One region of the Gordonia terrae genome, then DNA from elsewhere that is predicted to be linked to it. Evidence: predicted binding sites of a transcription regulator. Region 1 holds the regulator's gene; each other region holds the start of a gene.
What was found. Region 1 encodes LexA, which represses DNA repair genes until DNA is damaged. Its sites were predicted from a motif close to CGAACANNTGTTCG; they were not measured.
Positions count from the first base shown of each region.

Region 2: the regulator LexA is predicted to act here: its motif matches at 2,038-2,051, upstream of BCM27_RS00955 (HNH endonuclease signature motif containing protein).
Region 3: the regulator LexA is predicted to act here: its motif matches at 2,597-2,610, upstream of BCM27_RS12705 (HNH endonuclease signature motif containing protein).
Region 4: the regulator LexA is predicted to act here: its motif matches at 2,576-2,589, upstream of BCM27_RS21305 (HNH endonuclease signature motif containing protein).

Region 1 covers NZ_CP016594.1:2,521,917-2,526,127, forward strand. The annotation lists gene BCM27_RS11450 (phosphoenolpyruvate--protein phosphotransferase) at 1-1,490, shown strand, start outside; gene lexA (transcriptional repressor LexA) at 1,468-2,172, opposite strand; gene BCM27_RS11460 (LysM peptidoglycan-binding domain-containing protein) at 2,415-2,954, shown strand; gene nrdR (transcriptional regulator NrdR) at 3,054-3,566, shown strand; gene hrpA (ATP-dependent RNA helicase HrpA) at 3,540-4,211, opposite strand, start outside.
Region 2 covers NZ_CP016594.1:192,879-197,089, forward strand. The annotation lists gene BCM27_RS00940 (sensor histidine kinase) at 1-145, shown strand, start outside; gene BCM27_RS00945 (response regulator transcription factor) at 142-762, shown strand; gene BCM27_RS00950 (SDR family oxidoreductase) at 1,081-1,839, shown strand; gene BCM27_RS00955 (HNH endonuclease signature motif containing protein) at 2,082-3,797, shown strand; gene arr (NAD(+)--rifampin ADP-ribosyltransferase) at 3,835-4,211, opposite strand, start outside.
Region 3 covers NZ_CP016594.1:2,801,551-2,805,761, forward strand. The annotation lists gene BCM27_RS12700 (M24 family metallopeptidase) at 1-843, shown strand, start outside; gene BCM27_RS12705 (HNH endonuclease signature motif containing protein) at 947-2,569, opposite strand; gene BCM27_RS12710 (PPOX class F420-dependent oxidoreductase) at 3,614-4,015, opposite strand; gene BCM27_RS12715 (decaprenylphospho-beta-D-erythro-pentofuranosid-2-ulose 2-reductase) at 4,064-4,211, shown strand, end outside.
Region 4 covers NZ_CP016594.1:4,809,796-4,814,006, forward strand. The annotation lists gene BCM27_RS21290 (mycofactocin-coupled SDR family oxidoreductase) at 1-537, shown strand, start outside; gene BCM27_RS21295 (AAA family ATPase) at 552-1,484, shown strand; gene BCM27_RS21300 (vWA domain-containing protein) at 1,590-2,465, shown strand; gene BCM27_RS21305 (HNH endonuclease signature motif containing protein) at 2,620-4,211, shown strand, end outside.

The sequences.
Region 1 (4,211 bases):
CGGAGGTGCTCGCGGCGACCGCGGGACTCGCCGAGGACCGGGGGTGGATCGGGGCCGCGAGCGCGCTCATCACCAAGGGCGCCACGGCCGAGGCCGCTGCCGTCGCCGCGACCGATCAGTTCGCGGCGGTGTTCACCAAACTCGGCGGGCTGATGGCCGAGCGGGTCACCGATCTGAACGATGTCCGCGACCGCGTGCTCGCCGAACTGCTCGGTCTACCCGAGCCGGGCCTGCCGACACCGCAGGTGCCCTCGGTGCTGCTCGCCGACGACCTCGCGCCCGCCGACACCGCCGGTCTCGACCCGACGACCACGATCGCGCTCGTCACCCGGCTGGGTGGGCCGACCAGCCACACCGCGATCATCGCCCGGCAACTGGGGATTCCGTGTGTGGTGGCCGTGGCCGATCTCGCCGAGATCACTGCCGGTACAACCATTCTCGTCGATGGGACGACCGGCCGGGTGGAGGTGGAGCCTGACGCGGAGACGGCGCGGGCGCGAGTCGAGGAGGATCGTCGGCACGCCGAGCTCGTCGCCGGGTGGACGGGTCCGGGGCGGACCGCCGACGGCATCGCCGTCTCGGTGCTCGCCAATGTCGCCGACGGATCGTCGGCGCGGGCCGCCGCCGGGCACCCGGTCGAGGGCGTCGGACTCTTCCGCACCGAACTCGCCTTCCTCGAACGTGCCGACGAACCGTCGGTGGACGAACAGGCCGCGATCTACCGGGAGGTCCTCGACGCGTTCGGCGGGCAGAAGGTGGTGATCCGTACCCTCGACGCCGGCTCGGACAAGCCCTTGAGGTTCGTGACCCACCCAGACGAATCCAATCCCGCGCTCGGTGTCCGTGGGGATCGAATCGCCCTGGCGCATCCCGAGATCCGAGCCCACCAGCTCGACGCGATCGCGCACGCCGCGTCGGGTTCCGACGTCGCGCCGTGGGTCATGGCGCCGATGATCGCCTCGCCGTCCGAGGCGCGCGCCTTCGCCGCGGAGGTCCGCGGCCGGGGCCTGGTCGCCGGGGTCATGATCGAGGTGCCCGCGGCCGCCATCCTGGCCGAGGCCGTGCTCGCCGAGGTGGACTTCGTGTCGATCGGCACCAACGATCTGACGCAGTACACGATGGCGGCCGATCGGATGTCGGCCGATCTCGCCGGATTGACCGATCCGTGGCAGCCCGCGGTGCTCAGCCTGATCGCGGGTGTCGCCGCAGCGGGTGTCCGCCAGGGCAAGCCGGTCGGGGTGTGCGGTGAGGCGGCTGCCGATCCGAATCTTGCCTGCGTGCTCGTCGGTCTCGGGGTGACCTCGCTGTCCAGCGCGCCGGCCGCGGCCGCCGCGGTGGGGGCTCGGCTCGGCGAGGTGACCGCACAGGACTGCCGCACCGCCGCCGACGCCGCGCTGGCCACGTCCGACCCCGCCGCGGCGCGGGAAGCTGCCGCGGCGGTGCTCGACCGTTCGGTCGGGGGAGAGGTCAGACTCGCCGCATCACGGTGACGACCTTGCCGAGGATCACGGCGTCGTTGCCCGGGATGGGATCGAACAGCTCGTTGTGCGGCATCAGCCACACATTGGCGCCCTGACGCTTGAAGGTCTTCACGGTGGCCTCGCCGTCTATCATCGCTGCGACGATGTCGCCGTTGTCGGCGACGTTCTGCTGCCGCACGACGACCCAGTCGCCGTCGCAGATGGCGGCGTCGATCATCGACTCGCCCACGACGCGCAGCAAGAAGAGCGAGCCCTCGCCGACCAGCTCGCGAGGAAGCGGGAACACGTCCTCGACCGCCTCCTCGGCCAGGATCGGGCCACCGGCCGCGATCCGGCCGAGGACCGGCACGAAGGTCGGCTCGGGCAGCCGGCCGGCCGACGGGGTCTCCGGCGACGGCGATTCGCTCGGCGCGATGTTGACCGCACGCGGCCGGTTCGCGTCCCGCTTGAGCAGACCCTTGCGCTCGAGGGTCCGCAGCTGGTGGGCGACCGACGATGTCGAGGCCAGGCCGACCTCGTCGCCGATCTCGCGGATGCTCGGCGGGTAACCGCGCTCGCGTACCGAGCGGCGGATCACTTCCAGGACCCCGAGCTGGCGCGGGGTGAGTGAGGCCTCGGCGGCGGCGACGTCGATGGGGGCCTCGTCGTCGGCTCCCCGCGCTCGGCCGCGCCTATCGCCGGTGTCACTCATGTTCGGTTCCTCTCGTCTTCGGAACGTGCTGGTAGATGGCCCGTGGGGATGTTCAGCCGCGTCCGAGCCTAGCGGAGTGCGACCTCCACCTCAAACATTTGTTCGATGTGTCGCGAGACTTTGTCGGTGCGCCGTGCTACAAATTCGAACATCAGTGCATCGAACATCTGATCGAGGTTCGAACACCGAATGCCAGACACCCGAACACCCGACGATCCCGCACCGAACACCCGGAGGGCACCATGCGCACCGCCACTCTCGTCGCTCCCGTCCGTACCGAGCGTCCCGACACCGTCCGGGCGCGCACCGACCGCGCCGACCGCATTCGGACCCGGACCCCGCTGTCCGACGGTTCTCGGCCCGTCGACAACCGGCCGGCAGGCAACCGTCCGGTGGGCGGGTCGCCACTGACGCCACGTGCCGGCGGCACGCACTGTGGCTCGGCGGTGGGTGCCAGGGGCCGCGGGCCGGTCGGTCCGGATGCAGCGGTGTTCCGTCGCCGTCGCCGCACCGCCGTCGCGGTCCTCGCCGGCGTCGGCCTTGCGTTCGTCGTGTGGGTGTTCGGTGTCGTCGGTCAGAACTATTCGGACTCGATGACGCCCGCCGCGGTGAGCGCAGAGGTCGTCCACGTGCGCGCCGGGGATTCCCTCAGCACGATCGCCGGCCGGGTGGCGCCCGAGATGCCCCGCGACATCGTGATCGACGAGATCGTCGCGATGAACGATCTGCCGTCGAGTGCGCTGCAGGTGGGTCAGCCCCTGCTCACCCCCCGGTACCGCTGAGGCCGGGCGGTATCCTCGATGTCACAGGGGCCGGCCGAGAAGCGGCGGGGCGCACGGTTTCGGTGCGTTCCAGCGTCCCGCGACCTGCGTGAGGACACGATGCGCTGCCCCTTCTGCAAGAACGACGACACCAAGGTCATCGACTCGCGTGTCGCAGATGAAGGGCAGGCCATCCGACGGCGTCGCTCGTGTGTGGAGTGCGGACGCCGATTCTCCACGGTGGAGAGCGCCGTGCTCGCCGTGGTCAAACGCAACGGTGTCACCGAGCCGTTCAGTCGCGAGAAGGTCATGCGCGGTGTGCGTCGTGCCTGTCAGGGGCGGCACGTCGCCGAGGACGCACTCGCGCAACTCGCCCAGCAGGTCGAGGACACGGTGCGCGCGAGCGGATCGGCCGAGATCCCCAGCAACGAAGTCGGTCTCGCGATCCTGGGGCCGCTGCGTGATCTCGACGAGGTGGCGTACCTGCGGTTCGCGTCGGTGTACCGGTCGTTCGACTCGGTGGAGGACTTCCAGCGGGAGATCGACGATCTGAAGTCGTCGGCGTCCGGTGGCGGGCGTGTCGAGACCGCCACCACCGATCCCGTCTCAGCCGAGTCGGTCCAGAGCTCGTAGGACGCGCTTCTCCGACACGGGGAACGCGGTACCGAGACGCTCGGCGAACAACCCGACCCGTAGTTCCTCGACGAGCCACTGCGCCTCGTCGTCGACGATCGCCCGTCGGTGCTCAGGGACCTGTTCGAGCCGTTGAGCCCACCGCTCGACGACGCGATCGACGACCGCGACGCCGGCCTTGTCGCGCGCGGCGGACGCGGGCAGCGCCTCGAGACGTGCCCGCGCACCGTCGAGGTACCGCGGCAGGTTCTCCAGATGCCGCCGTGCGGTGGCTGCCACGAAGCCGTCGAACACGAGATGGTCGATCTGCTCGGCGACGTCGTCGGCAGCCAGCGATCCGGCGTGCCGGTCGATCGCCGCGCGGACCGGCGCCAGCCGTTCGAGCGCCGCGACGGCGAGCGAGAAATAGTCCGGGGCGGCCTCGGCGACGCGCGGCCTGATCCGCTCGAGGAAGGCCGAAAAGGACTGTGGCGAGCGGACTGCCGCCAGCTGGGCGTCGCCGACGCCGATGACCGCGTCCCGGATGGCCCGTCGAGTGCAGTCGGCGAGCAGTGCCTCGATGTCCGCATAGGGACTCAGGCTCAGGGCGAGTCGTTCGGCCGGATCGAGTGAGCCGGCGAGGCGTTTGGACAACGGGGGAATCGC
Region 2 (4,211 bases), 2.3 Mb from region 1:
TGTGGCTGAGCATGACTCGTCGACAAGCGGTCCACGATCGGGGCTGCAGGGACTCGCCGAACGTCTCGAGATGGTCGGTGCGAGCCTGCGCACCAGCCGGGCCGACGGCCTGTTCACACTACAGATTCGCTGGGAGCCAACATGATTCCTGTCCTGCTCGCCGATGACGAGACCTTGGTGCGGACCGCGATGGCCACCATGCTCGACCTCGAAGACGACATCGAGGTGGTCGCTCACGTCGACTCGGGTGAGCAGCTGGTCGCGCTCTGGCGTGCCCGGCGCGATGCCGGCGAACCGACCGCGGTCGCGGTGATCGATCTGCAGATGTCCGGCATGGACGGTATCGACACCGCCATCGAGCTCCTCGAACTCACGCCTGATGCAGGAACGCTCATCGTCACCAGTCACGGTCGGCCCGGCTATCTGAAGCGAGCGCTGACCGCCGGCGTGCGCGGGTTCCTGCCCAAGACCACCCCGGCCGCCACGCTGGCGCAGGTGATCGCGACCGTGCACTCCGGCGGACGCTACATCGACCCGGAGCTCGCCACCGAAGCCATCAGCACCGGTGACTCGCTGCTGACCGCCCGCGAGGCCGACGTCCTGGAGTTCGCTCTCGACGGTGCGTCGGTCGAGGAGATCGCCCGCCGAGCACACCTGACCGCGGGCACGACCCGTAACTACCTGTCGTCGGCGGTGTCGAAGCTGAATGCGTCCAACCGGTACGAGGCCGCGATCAAAGCCCGTGACCTGGGCTGGATCTGAGCGTTCGCCGAACCGGGGTAGCGCTACGCCCTGATCCGGAAGAGCGACACAACCCCTGCTCCCTGATCCGGAAGAGCGACATAACCGCAGGTCTCAGCCCCTGCTCCGTAATCCGAAAGAACCGCACAACCCCTGCTCCCTGAGGAGCGCCCGGAGCTTGCGGAGGGCGCGTCACGAAGGGTCCTGCCGAGACGAGTTGTGAGGGACGACGGTCTGCGCCGGTGATTCGCGATTCGGCACCAGACGGCCCGCCGCTGACCGAGAATCGACGCGAGGCGACGACCGCCCGTTCCGGCTACCGAGCACCGAAGGACGACGATGACTGCTGACCTGTTCGATGTGAGTGGTAAGACGGTGCTGGTCACCGGCGGCACGTCGGGTATCGGGGCGATGATCGCCCACGGCCTGCACGACCGCGGAGCGCGGGTGATGATCACCGGCCGCAACGACGATGCGCTCGCCGAGGCGCGTGCAGCGGGACTGACTGCGTTACAGGCGAATCTATCGAGCCCCGAGGGTGCGCGCACCCTCGCGGAGCAGGTGGCCTCGGAGACCGATGCCCTCGATGTCCTGGTGAACAACGCCGGCGCGACCTGGGGTGCGTCCCTCGAGGAGTTCCCGGACTCGGCGTGGGACCGGGTTCTGAAACTCAACGTCCAGACGCCGTTCGTACTCACCCAGACACTGCTGCCGTTGCTGACCCGTACCGCGACCGCGGAGAATCCGTCGCGGGTCATCATGATCGGCAGTGTCGACGGAATCCGCGTGCCGCGCACCGCGTCGTATTCGTACTCGTCCAGCAAGGCGGCCGTCCATCAGCTGACCAGACATCTCGCGCGCGACCTCGGTCCGCGCCACATCACCGTGAACGCCATTGCGCCTGGACCTTTCGAGTCCAAGATGATGGCGCCGATCCTGGCCGAGCTGGGGGACGAGGTCGCGGCGGCCTCTCCACTCGGGCGCATCGGTCGAGCCGACGACATGATCGGGACGGTGGTGTACCTCGCCAGTCGCGCCGGGTGCTATCTCACCGGGACCGTCATCCCGGTCGATGGCGGGATCGCGACGACGCTCTGACTCAACCACGGACCGGTCCCTCCGGTGCCCATGCAGAGATTCTGGTGGAACCCGGAGCCCGTCGACGCAACTTCGGGACATGTGCGTGTCGGTGGCCGCTTATCACACAGCACCGACAACGCAATCGCGCCGTGCGGCCGCCGTAGGCACTGTGGGACAGCATCTTTCGATGCGCGCGCCTCGATTCTCGTGTACGCTCGAACGTACATTCGTAGCAACGGTTCTCGGGGGAGGTGACCGTCATGTCCGACACCACACACGTCGTCGATGATGGCGCGCCTTCGTCTCGGGCAGTTGAGCTCGTCGCCGAGCTGCACCGGCTGATCGATGAACTGCAGACCGTCGATCTGGGCTCCTGTGCGGACACCGAACTCGTCGAGGTCGCCGCCGACACCGAAAAGGCCATCGCCCGCCTCACCTACACCGGCGACCGTCAACTTGTCACCATCGCCGACCGCGACCTCCCCCATCGCACCGGGTACCGCAGCATCACCACGTTCATGACCCACCGCCTCCGCGTCTCCGATCCGATGCGTCGCAACAACCAACGCCACGCCACCGCCGCCCACCTCACCCACACCGGCGAACCACTGCCACCCGAACATCCCACCCTTGCTTCGGCGTTGGCCGACGGCCGGGTCGGGACCTCGCATGTGCGCGCCGTCATCGACGTCCTCGACCAGATTCCCCACGCCGTCGAGCACGACGTGAAGGTTGCTGCTGAACGGCAGATGGCCGAGATCGCCGCCGACCACACGCCTGCCGACATCACCCAACTCGGTGCGCGGCTGCTGGCCCACCTCGATCCCGACGGCACCCAGGCCGACGAATCGGAGCGGAAACGACGTCGGAATCTGTGGGTCAACCGGCAACGCGCCGACGGCACCGCCAAACTCACCGGCACCCTCACCCCCGAGTTGGCCGCCCGGATCACTATGCTGCTCGCGGTGTGGGCCAAGCCCGGCATGAACAACCCCAACGACCTCGATTCGCCCACCGGCTCGTTCGAGGACGCCGACCCAAACCTCCTGGCCGCCGCGGCGGAACGTGACGACCGCACGCCCGCCCAGATCAACCACGACGCACTCAACGCGCTACTGAAAGCTGTGCTCGAGGACGGCCTCCTCGGGAAATCCCATCGCGGCCTGCCCGTGCAGCTGATCATCAAAGCCGACCTCGGCGACCTGATCCGCGAAGCGGGACTCGCCACCACCGCCACCGGCACCCTGCTGCCCATCCCCGACCTCGTCGCCATGGCCGCTGACGTCCAGCCGTGGTTGGCGGTGTTCAAAGGCGCCACCGCCGTACCGCTGCATTTCGGGCGCGGCAAGCGTCTGGCCACCCGCGAACAACGTCTCGTCTCCTTCGCACGCCCCGACGGCGAAGTCTCTTCCGCACCCGGCTGCGATCAGCCCGCGACCCACGTCGAACTCCACCACGCCCAGAAAGACTGGGCCAGAGGCGGACTCACCGACATCGACGATCTCGCCCCGGCCTGCCCCCGGCACAACCGGATGGTCGGCGACCAGCCCGGTCAGTACACCACCCACATCGTGCGTTCCGGACCCGACGAAGGCCGCTGCCTCTGGCGATTGAACGCCGACCCCGGCGCACCACCCAACCCTGACCGCCTCAACCGCCGACCCGACATACCCCGGCGGTTCGCCGCACACCTACGTGACACACGCGCCGAGATCCACGGCGAACCACCCCGAGGGTTTCGCACGCTCGGTCACCGGACCCTTCGTGACGCGGCCTCCGCAAGCTCCGGGCGCTCCTCAGGGAGCAGGGGGCCCGGCGACCAAGCACGCCCGGAGGCGCCACATCCGATAGACGCGCGTCGCTCATGGCTGACAACCAGCCACGTCATCGACGTCCGACCACCGCGACCCGGCCAGCGGCAGCTCCGACCCTCCCTCGTCGAAGCGCACCTCGTGTGGCTCCTCGCCACCCGCTGACTGCCGCCCAGGATCACAACCTGCACGGGTGCCACAGCTAGTCGTAGAGAACCGCTTCGCCGCGCTGTCGCAGTGCCTCCAGCCCGGCCCGGAACTGCTGCAGGTACTCCGGCGGATGTCCGACCCAGTCGGTCATCTCGCCGACGACCCGGACCGGCCGGGCGCTCCGGTACGAGTGGGTCGGGTTCCCGGGGAACTTCTTGTCGGTGACATTCGGATCGTCATGCACGTCGTCCTCCGGCTCTACGATGTAGACCCGGGGGCTACCGTCACCCACCGCCATCTCGGCCGCGAGGACCGCGCCGTCGAGCACCTTCGTCATGTAGACGTAGTTCGAGATGTGCTCGCGACGGTAGTTCGAGTGGTGCCCGGGGGTCAGGTGGTCGCCGACGCGGAGGTCGGCTCGGGTGCCGT
Region 3 (4,211 bases), 280 kb from region 1:
GACGGTGACGACGCCCACGCGCTGGCGCTGGCGGGGTTGCCGTCGCAACCGCGCATCGCCGTCTCCGATTCCATGCCCGCCCTGCATGTGATCCCGCTCGCCCGGCACACCGGCGCCACACCGCAATTGGCGACCGACGTCCTACGCGAACTCCGGATGATCAAGGACGCCGCGGAGATCGACGCTCTCCGCCGCGCCGGCGCCGCGATCGACCGCGTGCACGCGCGAATGGGCGACTGGCTGGTCCCCGGACGCACCGAGCGGGAGGTCGCCGCCGACATCGCCGCCGCGATCCTCGAGGAGGGGCACACCGAGGCGGCGTTCATCATCGTCGGGTCCGGCCCCAACGGCGCCGATCCCCACCATGAGTTCTCCGACCGGGTCATCGAGCGGTCCGACATCGTCGTGGTCGACATCGGTGGTCCGGTCGAGCCGGGCTACAACTCCGATTCCACGCGCACGTACTGCTTCGACGATCCGCCCGCCGACATCGCCGATGCTTACGCCGCGCTGCTCGAGGCGCAGCGCGCGGCCGTGGCCGCTGTCCGGCCCGGGGTGACCGCGTCGTCGATCGATGCCGCGGCGCGCGATCTGCTCGCCGAGCGCGGCCTGGCCGAGCAGTTCATCCACCGCACCGGGCACGGTATCGGGCTGTCGGTGCACGAGGAGCCCTACATCGTCGGCGGCAACGACATCCCGCTGCGGGCCGGCATGGCGTTCAGCGTGGAGCCGGGCGTCTACGTCTCCGGCCGATGGGGTGCCCGGATCGAGGACATCGTCGTCGTCACGGAGGACGGCTGCGAGTCCCTCAACAACCGCCCACACGAACTCGTCCGGCTGTAGGTATATCCGACCGATGAACCTCGCTTCGACTGTTGGACTTCGATCGAGGTCCATCGGTCGAAATGAGGTTCGGCGGTGGTGGGTCTTTATTCACGGACCCGGGTCAGTGGGTGGCGAGTAGCTCCATGAGGTGTGCTTCGACGAGGGAGGGTCGGGGCGTCGGTGGGCCGGGCCGTGGTGGGCGGACGTCGATGACGTGGCTGGTGGTCAGCCATGAGCGGCGTGCGTCGTGGGGGTGTGGCGTCTCGGGGCGTGCTTGATCGCCGGGCTGCGTTGGCGGTCCGTGGATCTCGGCGCGTATGTCGCGTAGGTGTGCGGCGAACTGCCGGGGTATGTCGGGTCGGCGGTTGATGCGTTCGGGGTTGGGTGGCGCGCCGGGCTCGGCATTCAACCGCCAGAGGCAGCGGCCTTCGTCGGGTCCGGAGCGGACAATGTGGGTGGTGTACTGGCCGGGCTGGTCGCCGACCATGCGGTTGTGTCGTGGGCAGGCGGGTGCGAGGTCGTCGATGTCGGTGAGACCGCCCTTGGCCCAATCCTTCTGGGCGTGATGGAGTTCGACCTGGGTGGCGGGCTGATCGCACCCGGGAGCCGAGCACACCTCACCGTCGGGGCGCGCGAAGGAGACGAGGCGTTGTTCGCGGGTGGCCAAACGTTTCCCCCTACCGAAGTACAGCGGCACGGCGGTCGAATCTTTGAAGATCGCCAGCCACGGTTGGATCTCGCCGGCCATCGCGATCAGGTCGGGGATGGGCAGCAGGGTGCCGGTGGCGGTGGTGGCGAGCCCGGCTTCGCGGATCAGGTCGCCCAGATCGGCTTTGATGATCAGATGGGCGGGCAGGCCGCGGTGCGACTTTCCGAGAATCCCGTCTGAAAAGCCTGCGGTGAGCGCGGCGTCGAGGGCGTCGTGATTGGTCTGCGCGGGGGTGCGTTGGTCACGGTCGGCGGCGGTGGCCAGCGCGTCGGGGTCGGCGGTGCCGGCCGGTCCGGACGGCGAGTTGGGATCGTCGGGGTTGTTGAGTCCGGGTTTGCCCCAGACGGCGAACATCATCGTGAGCCGGGCGGCGAGTTCGGGGGTCAGGGTGCCGGAGATCTTGGCGGTGCCGTCGGCGCGTTGGCGGCCGATCCACAGGTTGCGGCGCCGTTTCCGGTCGGTGTCGTCGGCCAGGGTGCCGTCGGGGTCGAGATGAGCCAGCAACCGCGCACCGAGTTGGGTGATGTCGGCCGGTGTATGATCGGCGGCGATCTCGGCCATCTGACGTTCCGCAGCAACCTTCACGTCGTGCTCGACAGCGTTCGGAATGCGGTCGAGGACGTCGAGTGTCGCCTGCACGTGTGCAGTGCCGACGGTGCCTTGCGCGAAAGCCTTGGCGAGGGACGGGTGTTCGGGCAGTAGGAGTTCGCCGCCGAGGCTGGTCCGGGTGGCGGTGGCGTCCATGTGCTTACGTCGACGCATCGGATTCGACACTCGCAGCCGGTGCGTCATGAACTGCATGAGTGTTCGGCAGCCCGTCTTGCGGGGGAGGTCGCGGGCCTCGGCCTGATCGATCTGCCGGTCACCGGCGACGGTCAGGCGTGCGATGGCACGTTCGGTCTCGGCTGCCACGTCAGCCAACTCGGCATCCGAGCAGGGCGACAGGTCCACGGTCTGCAGTTCGTCGAGGATCGCATGCAACTCCGCGACCAATCCGACAGCTCTCGGTTGCGGCGTCGCTGACTCGTCAGACATGGTCACCTCCTCCGAGAGCCGTTGCTGCGAATGTATATTCGAGTCTACACCAATATGGACGCGCGTCAACCTTAAAAGCCCTGTCATCCAACGCTATTCGGCGAGAGGGAGTTGTCGGTGCCTTGTGGTACAGGGAACCCCGATGCGGGCGATGCTGAGTGTTGACCCCGGGTCTTGCGCACAGGGTGAGACCTATACCGCGTGAAAGCATGGCAGCGTAGCGGTTTTCGTAGGTCGTCGGCAGTTGTTGTAGCGCACGAGCCAGCCGAACACTTCACCCCGGTCGGTCAGCTCGTCGGTCCAGGTCCGCTCATCTTGAATTATTTCGCGTTTCAGTATCACACGCTTGTGGTTCACCCGATCTTCGGCAGCCACGTCGTCGTTGAGTTCGGCCGTGATCGGGGAGCGCCGTAGGTGGTGCACCGATACGAGTGGTGCGGATACGTTGCGCCAGAGCATGATCAGCTTGCGTCCGCGCTGCCCGCGCGGGGGCTGCCTGCCGCCAACCGTGAAACGACGAACACGCGATCGCGAAGATTCGCATAGCCACTTGACCGGGTAGGTGTCGAGGTGGTCGGCGACGAACGCCGAAGCGGCTCACCCGTTCGTCTCCACGACGAGATACTGGGCCGCCCGCGGTCTTGCGCGTCAATGCCATAGCGGTCGAGCCAGTGACGCAGAGTGCCGTGCTCGACACCGGAGATCATCGGCGATACCACGCACCGTGGCCTCGGGGGTCGACTCGTACAACTCCACCGCGTCCTGACGAACCGCTCTCAGTCGTGTTTCCAAGCCATACCTCGATCGTCTCGCTTCCTCCAGCTCGTTGTCGGATTCAGCGTGTCCGAAATCTGGGTCAGGTCCCCCTCGGTCCTCGAGGCGTTTGTCCTCGATGTCGCAGATCGCCAGTCACACCAGCATGGGGAGTGCGCCACCGTTCGGGAAATGGCGGGCGGTCTTGATGACTATGCGAAGAACCGGACCGAGCCCGCTGACGACACCGGCGACCCACGTCAAACAGAATCCGACCTCACATGCGCGGCGCTAGCTGAACAGCGATGCGGAGCCGAGCACCCGGCTCACGCTGATCTCAATCACCACGCGGCGCGGATTCGGCCGGGGTTCCCGGTATCGCTGCGCGTAACGCTGCTCGGCCTCGCGCACGTGGTCGGGTTCGCGGCGGACCGTCGCGGGCCCCTCCAGGGTCAACCACCGCGGGCCGTCGACATTGGTGACGGCCGCGTAGGCGCCGCGCTCGGCGTTGCGGACCTTCTGATTGCCGTCAGAGGTGATGACCCGTGCCAGTCCGGCCTCGGGATCCCACGTGAATCCGACGGCGACGGCGTGTGGCGTGCCGTCGGCGCGCAGGGTGGTGAGGGTCCCGAGGTGGCGTTCGGTGAGGAACGCGAGCGCATCGGATCCGAGGTCGGCGGCGGTGCGGGGCATGACCCCACGATAGAGGTCGGTCTCGGGGCCGGTGCGATACTGGTGGCCATGTCATCACGCAGCAACGGGGCATCGGCGCGTCCGGACACCGACCCGGCCGGCACCCTCGTGCTGTTCGGCGGTCGCAGTGAGATCGGCGTGGCCACCGCTGCGCGTCTCGTTCACGGGCGGACGGTCGTGCTGGCGGCTCGTCGCC
Region 4 (4,211 bases), 2.3 Mb from region 1:
ACCCGCGCCCCGTTCTGGGAGATGTCCGAACAGATGTGGTCGGACATGATGGATGTCAACCTCACCGGGGTGTGGAAGTCCGCCAAAGCCGTTGCACCGCAAATGATCGAGCGACAGAGCGGGTCGATCGTCATCACCTCGTCGGTGAACGGACTCGAACCCGGCATGAACTACGCGCACTACGTGGCCACGAAACATGGCGTGATCGGGCTGATGAAGAACATCGCGCTGGAGCTCGCGCCGCACGGAATCCGCTGCAACTCCATCAATCCGGGCGCGATCCGTACCCCGATGACCGATCAGCAGGGCGCGTGGGACATGTTCGCCGGCCACGAGGGCGGCACCCCCGACGACCTGATCGAGGGCGGATATCACTTCCACGCACTCAAGGGGCACTCGTTCATGCCACCCGAGGTGATCGCGAACACCGCCCTGTACCTCAACTCGGACCTGGCAGCTTCTGTCACGGGCGTGACCATCCCGGTGGATGCCGGTCACCTTCTCCTCACCGGGGTCAACCAGGAACCGGTCAGGTGACCTCACTTCGGCCGATGGAGACACATGGCCTCGCGGCGATCCGGGCACGGATCGCCGCCGAGGTCGTCGGCCGCGATCGCGAACTCGACCTCGTCCTGGCCGCGGTGGCCGCAGGCCGGGACCTGATCCTGGAAGGCCCACCGGGAACATCCAAGAGCACACTGCTGCGCTCGATCACCGCCGACTGGGGCATCCCACTCGTCCTGGTGGAGGGCAATGCCGACCTGACTCCCGGACGCCTGGTGGGGCACCACAACCCGGCGCGGGTCTTGCGCGAGGACTACTCCCCCGACAACTTCGTCGACGGCCCGCTCATCGAGGCCATGCGCGCCGGCGGGTTCCTCTATGTCGAGGAGTTCAACCGCGCGCCGGAGGACACCATCGACACTCTGCTCACCGCGATGGCCGAGCGGACCATCACCGTCCCGCGCGTCGGCACCATCGCCGCCCAGCCAAGTTTTCGCATCGTGGCGTCGATGAATCCCTTCGACAATGTCGGCACCACGCGCCTGTCGACCTCGGTCTACGATCGCATGTGCCGGCTGGTCGTCGACTATCAGGACGACGCGGCGGAGCGCGAGATCGTTTCGCGCAGGACAGAATTGTCGTCGGCGAGAGTGGTCGCGGATGCCGTCGCCGTCACCCGCGACACCCGTCGACACGACGCCGTCCGTCAGGGCAGCAGCGTACGCGGAGCGATCGACACCGCACTCCTCGCGCACCAGCTGTGCGAGATGCGCGGCACAACCGTCCCGGTCGACGACGCGGTCGAACCGCCACGCGACCTGCCGTCGGCGTACACCGCCACCTTCCTCGACGCCATGCAGGTTGCCCTGTCCGGGCGGATCCATCTCGACGACGTCGCGTTCACCACCGCCGAACAGGTGCTCGGCGAGATCTGGCAGAACCACTTCCTACTGGCGCCGGCGGCGGCCGAACCGGGTTGAAGAGCGGTCGACGCCGATTCACCGCTCCGGCGCGATGAGGTCAGCACTCAACCCCGTCAACGGAAGCCACTGCGGCGCAGACCCAAACAGCTGTCGGAAAGCCCGGTGTTGTTCGAGCCCGCGGGCCGCGGCGGCGCCGTCGCCCCGATCGGTCGACGTGGACGTGCCCGGGACGTGCCCCGCGGGACCTCGGGTGCGGTCGTCGCGGTCACCGATGACGCAGGTACCCGTGACGACGATTCCCCTGCAGCACAGACCGACCCGGTCGCGCGAGAGCGGGCGATCGGACTCGCCAGACGACTCCGACTCGCACGTCCCGTGGAGACACGGAACGCACGCCGCAGCGCCAACGGTGTACTCACGAGCCAGCGTTGGCGGGGTGGCTCCGATGAGCTCGATCTCGACGCGACCCTCGAGGCACTCATCGGCAACCCGATTCCTGAGGACGACGACATCCGCGTGCGCGAGCGCGTCCGGCGCCGACGCTCCATCGTGCTGGCGGTCGACGTGTCCGGCTCCGCCCGCGGCGAGCAGGTCCGCACCGCGGCCGCGACAGCCGGCGCACTCGCCGGTGAACTCGGTCGCGACGACCTCGCCGTCATCGCCTTCTGGTCCGACGCCGCGCTCATCGTCCCTCTCGGCCGACCGGTCACCACCGAACAACTCGTCGACGAACTCCTCGCACTGCCCGCACAGGGCCTGACCAACGTGGCCTTCCCGCTGCAGACCGCCCTCGAACAGTTGGCCGACGCACCTTCGGCCGACGCTCGCGTGATCCTGTTGAGCGACTGCGTCCACAACGCCGGACCCGACCCCCGGGACGCGGCCGGCCGGTTGCCCCGCCTCGATGTGCTGTTCGACATCTCCGGTGAACATGACGCCGAACTCGCACAAGACCTGGCGCTCATCGGCCGGGGGCGGTGCCGGCCGATCCGGGACCACCACGACGTGGTGCCCGCCCTCCAGGCGATCTTCGCCTAGGCGGTGGCGGGCAACCAGCCTTACCACACGGCACCGACAGAATTTGATCACTCAGATCCATTGCACACCAACACTTTCGGTGTTGTCAGACGGCCCAGGTCGTGTACACTCGAAAGCACATTCGCATCAACGGCTCCCGGGGGAGGTGACCGTCATGACAGATACCCAACGACACGATGGCACCGGCGTGCCGTCCCCTGGTGCGGTCGAGTTGGTGGCCGAACTGCACGCGATTCTCGACAAACTGCAGACCGTCGACCTATCGCCGTGCACCGATGCCGAACTCGCCGACATCGCAGCCGACACCGAATGCGCCATCGCACGACTTACCGTCGCCGGCGACCGGCAGATCGATCAAGTCGAAGCCCGTGACCTCCCCCGCAAGGCCGGTTGCCGAACGCTCATGCAGTTCATGACCCACCGGCTGCGAGTGTCGAACCCGACGCGTCGCCGCAAGCAGATGGACGCCACCGCCACCCGCACCAGCCTCGGCGGTGACATCTTGGAGCCCGAACACCCCTGCCTGGCTGAGGCATTCGCGCGAGGCGCCGTCGGCACCGCACACGTCCAAGCCGCCCTCGACGTCCTCGACCGGATCCCGAACGCTGTCGACCACGACGTGAAAGTCGCTGCGGAACGGCAGATGGCCGAGATCGCCATCGATCACACCCCGGCCGACATCACCCAATTGGGCGCGCGCTTGTTGGCCCATCTCGACCCGGACGGCACACTGGCCGACGACACCGACCAGAAACGACGCCGCGGCGTGTGGATCGGGCGGCAACGCGCCGACGGCACCGCCACCATCTCCGGCACCCTCAGTCCTGAACTGAATGCCCGGCTGACGATGATGTTCGCGGTCTGGGGCAAACCCGGACTCAACAATCCCGACGACCCCGCCTCACCCAGCGGACCGGCCGGCACCGCCGACCCCGACGCCCTCGCGCTCGCAGCCGATCGTGACGGCCGCACCCTCGCCCAGACGAATCACGATGCGCTCGACGCCGCACTCACCGCTGGCTTTTCAGACGGGATTCTCGGAAAGTCGCACCGCGGCCTGCCCGCCCATCTGATCATCAAAGCCGACCTCAATGATCTGATTCGTGAAGCCGGGCTCGCCACCACCGCCACCGGCACCCTGCTGCCCATCCCCGACCTGATCGCGATGGCCGACGAGGTTCAGCCGTGGCTCGCGATCTTCAAAGATCACACCGCCGTGCCACTGTACTTCGGGCGCGGGAAACGCTTGGCAACCCGCGAACAACGCCTCGTCTCCTTCGCGCGCCCCGACGGCGAAGTGTGCTCGGCTCCCGGGTGCGATCAACCCGCCACCCACGTCGAACTCCATCACGCCCACAAGGATTGGGCCAAGGGTGGTCTCACCGACATCGACGACCTCGCACCCGCCTGCCCGCGACACAACCGCATGGTCGGCGACCAACCCGGCCAATACACCACCCGGATCGAACGGTCCGGACCCGACGAAGGCCGCTGCGTCTGGCGGTTGAATGCCGAGCCCGGCGCGCCACCCAACCCCGAACACATCAACCGCCGACCCGACATACCCCGGCGATTCGCAGAACATCTGAACACCGTGCGCACCGAGATCCACGGACCGCCAACCCGGCCCGACGATCAAGCACGCCAATCATGGCTGACAATCAGCCACGTCATCGACGTCCGACCACCCCGACCCGGACCACCCTCACCCCGGCCCTCGCTCGTCGAAGCACACCTCATGGAGCT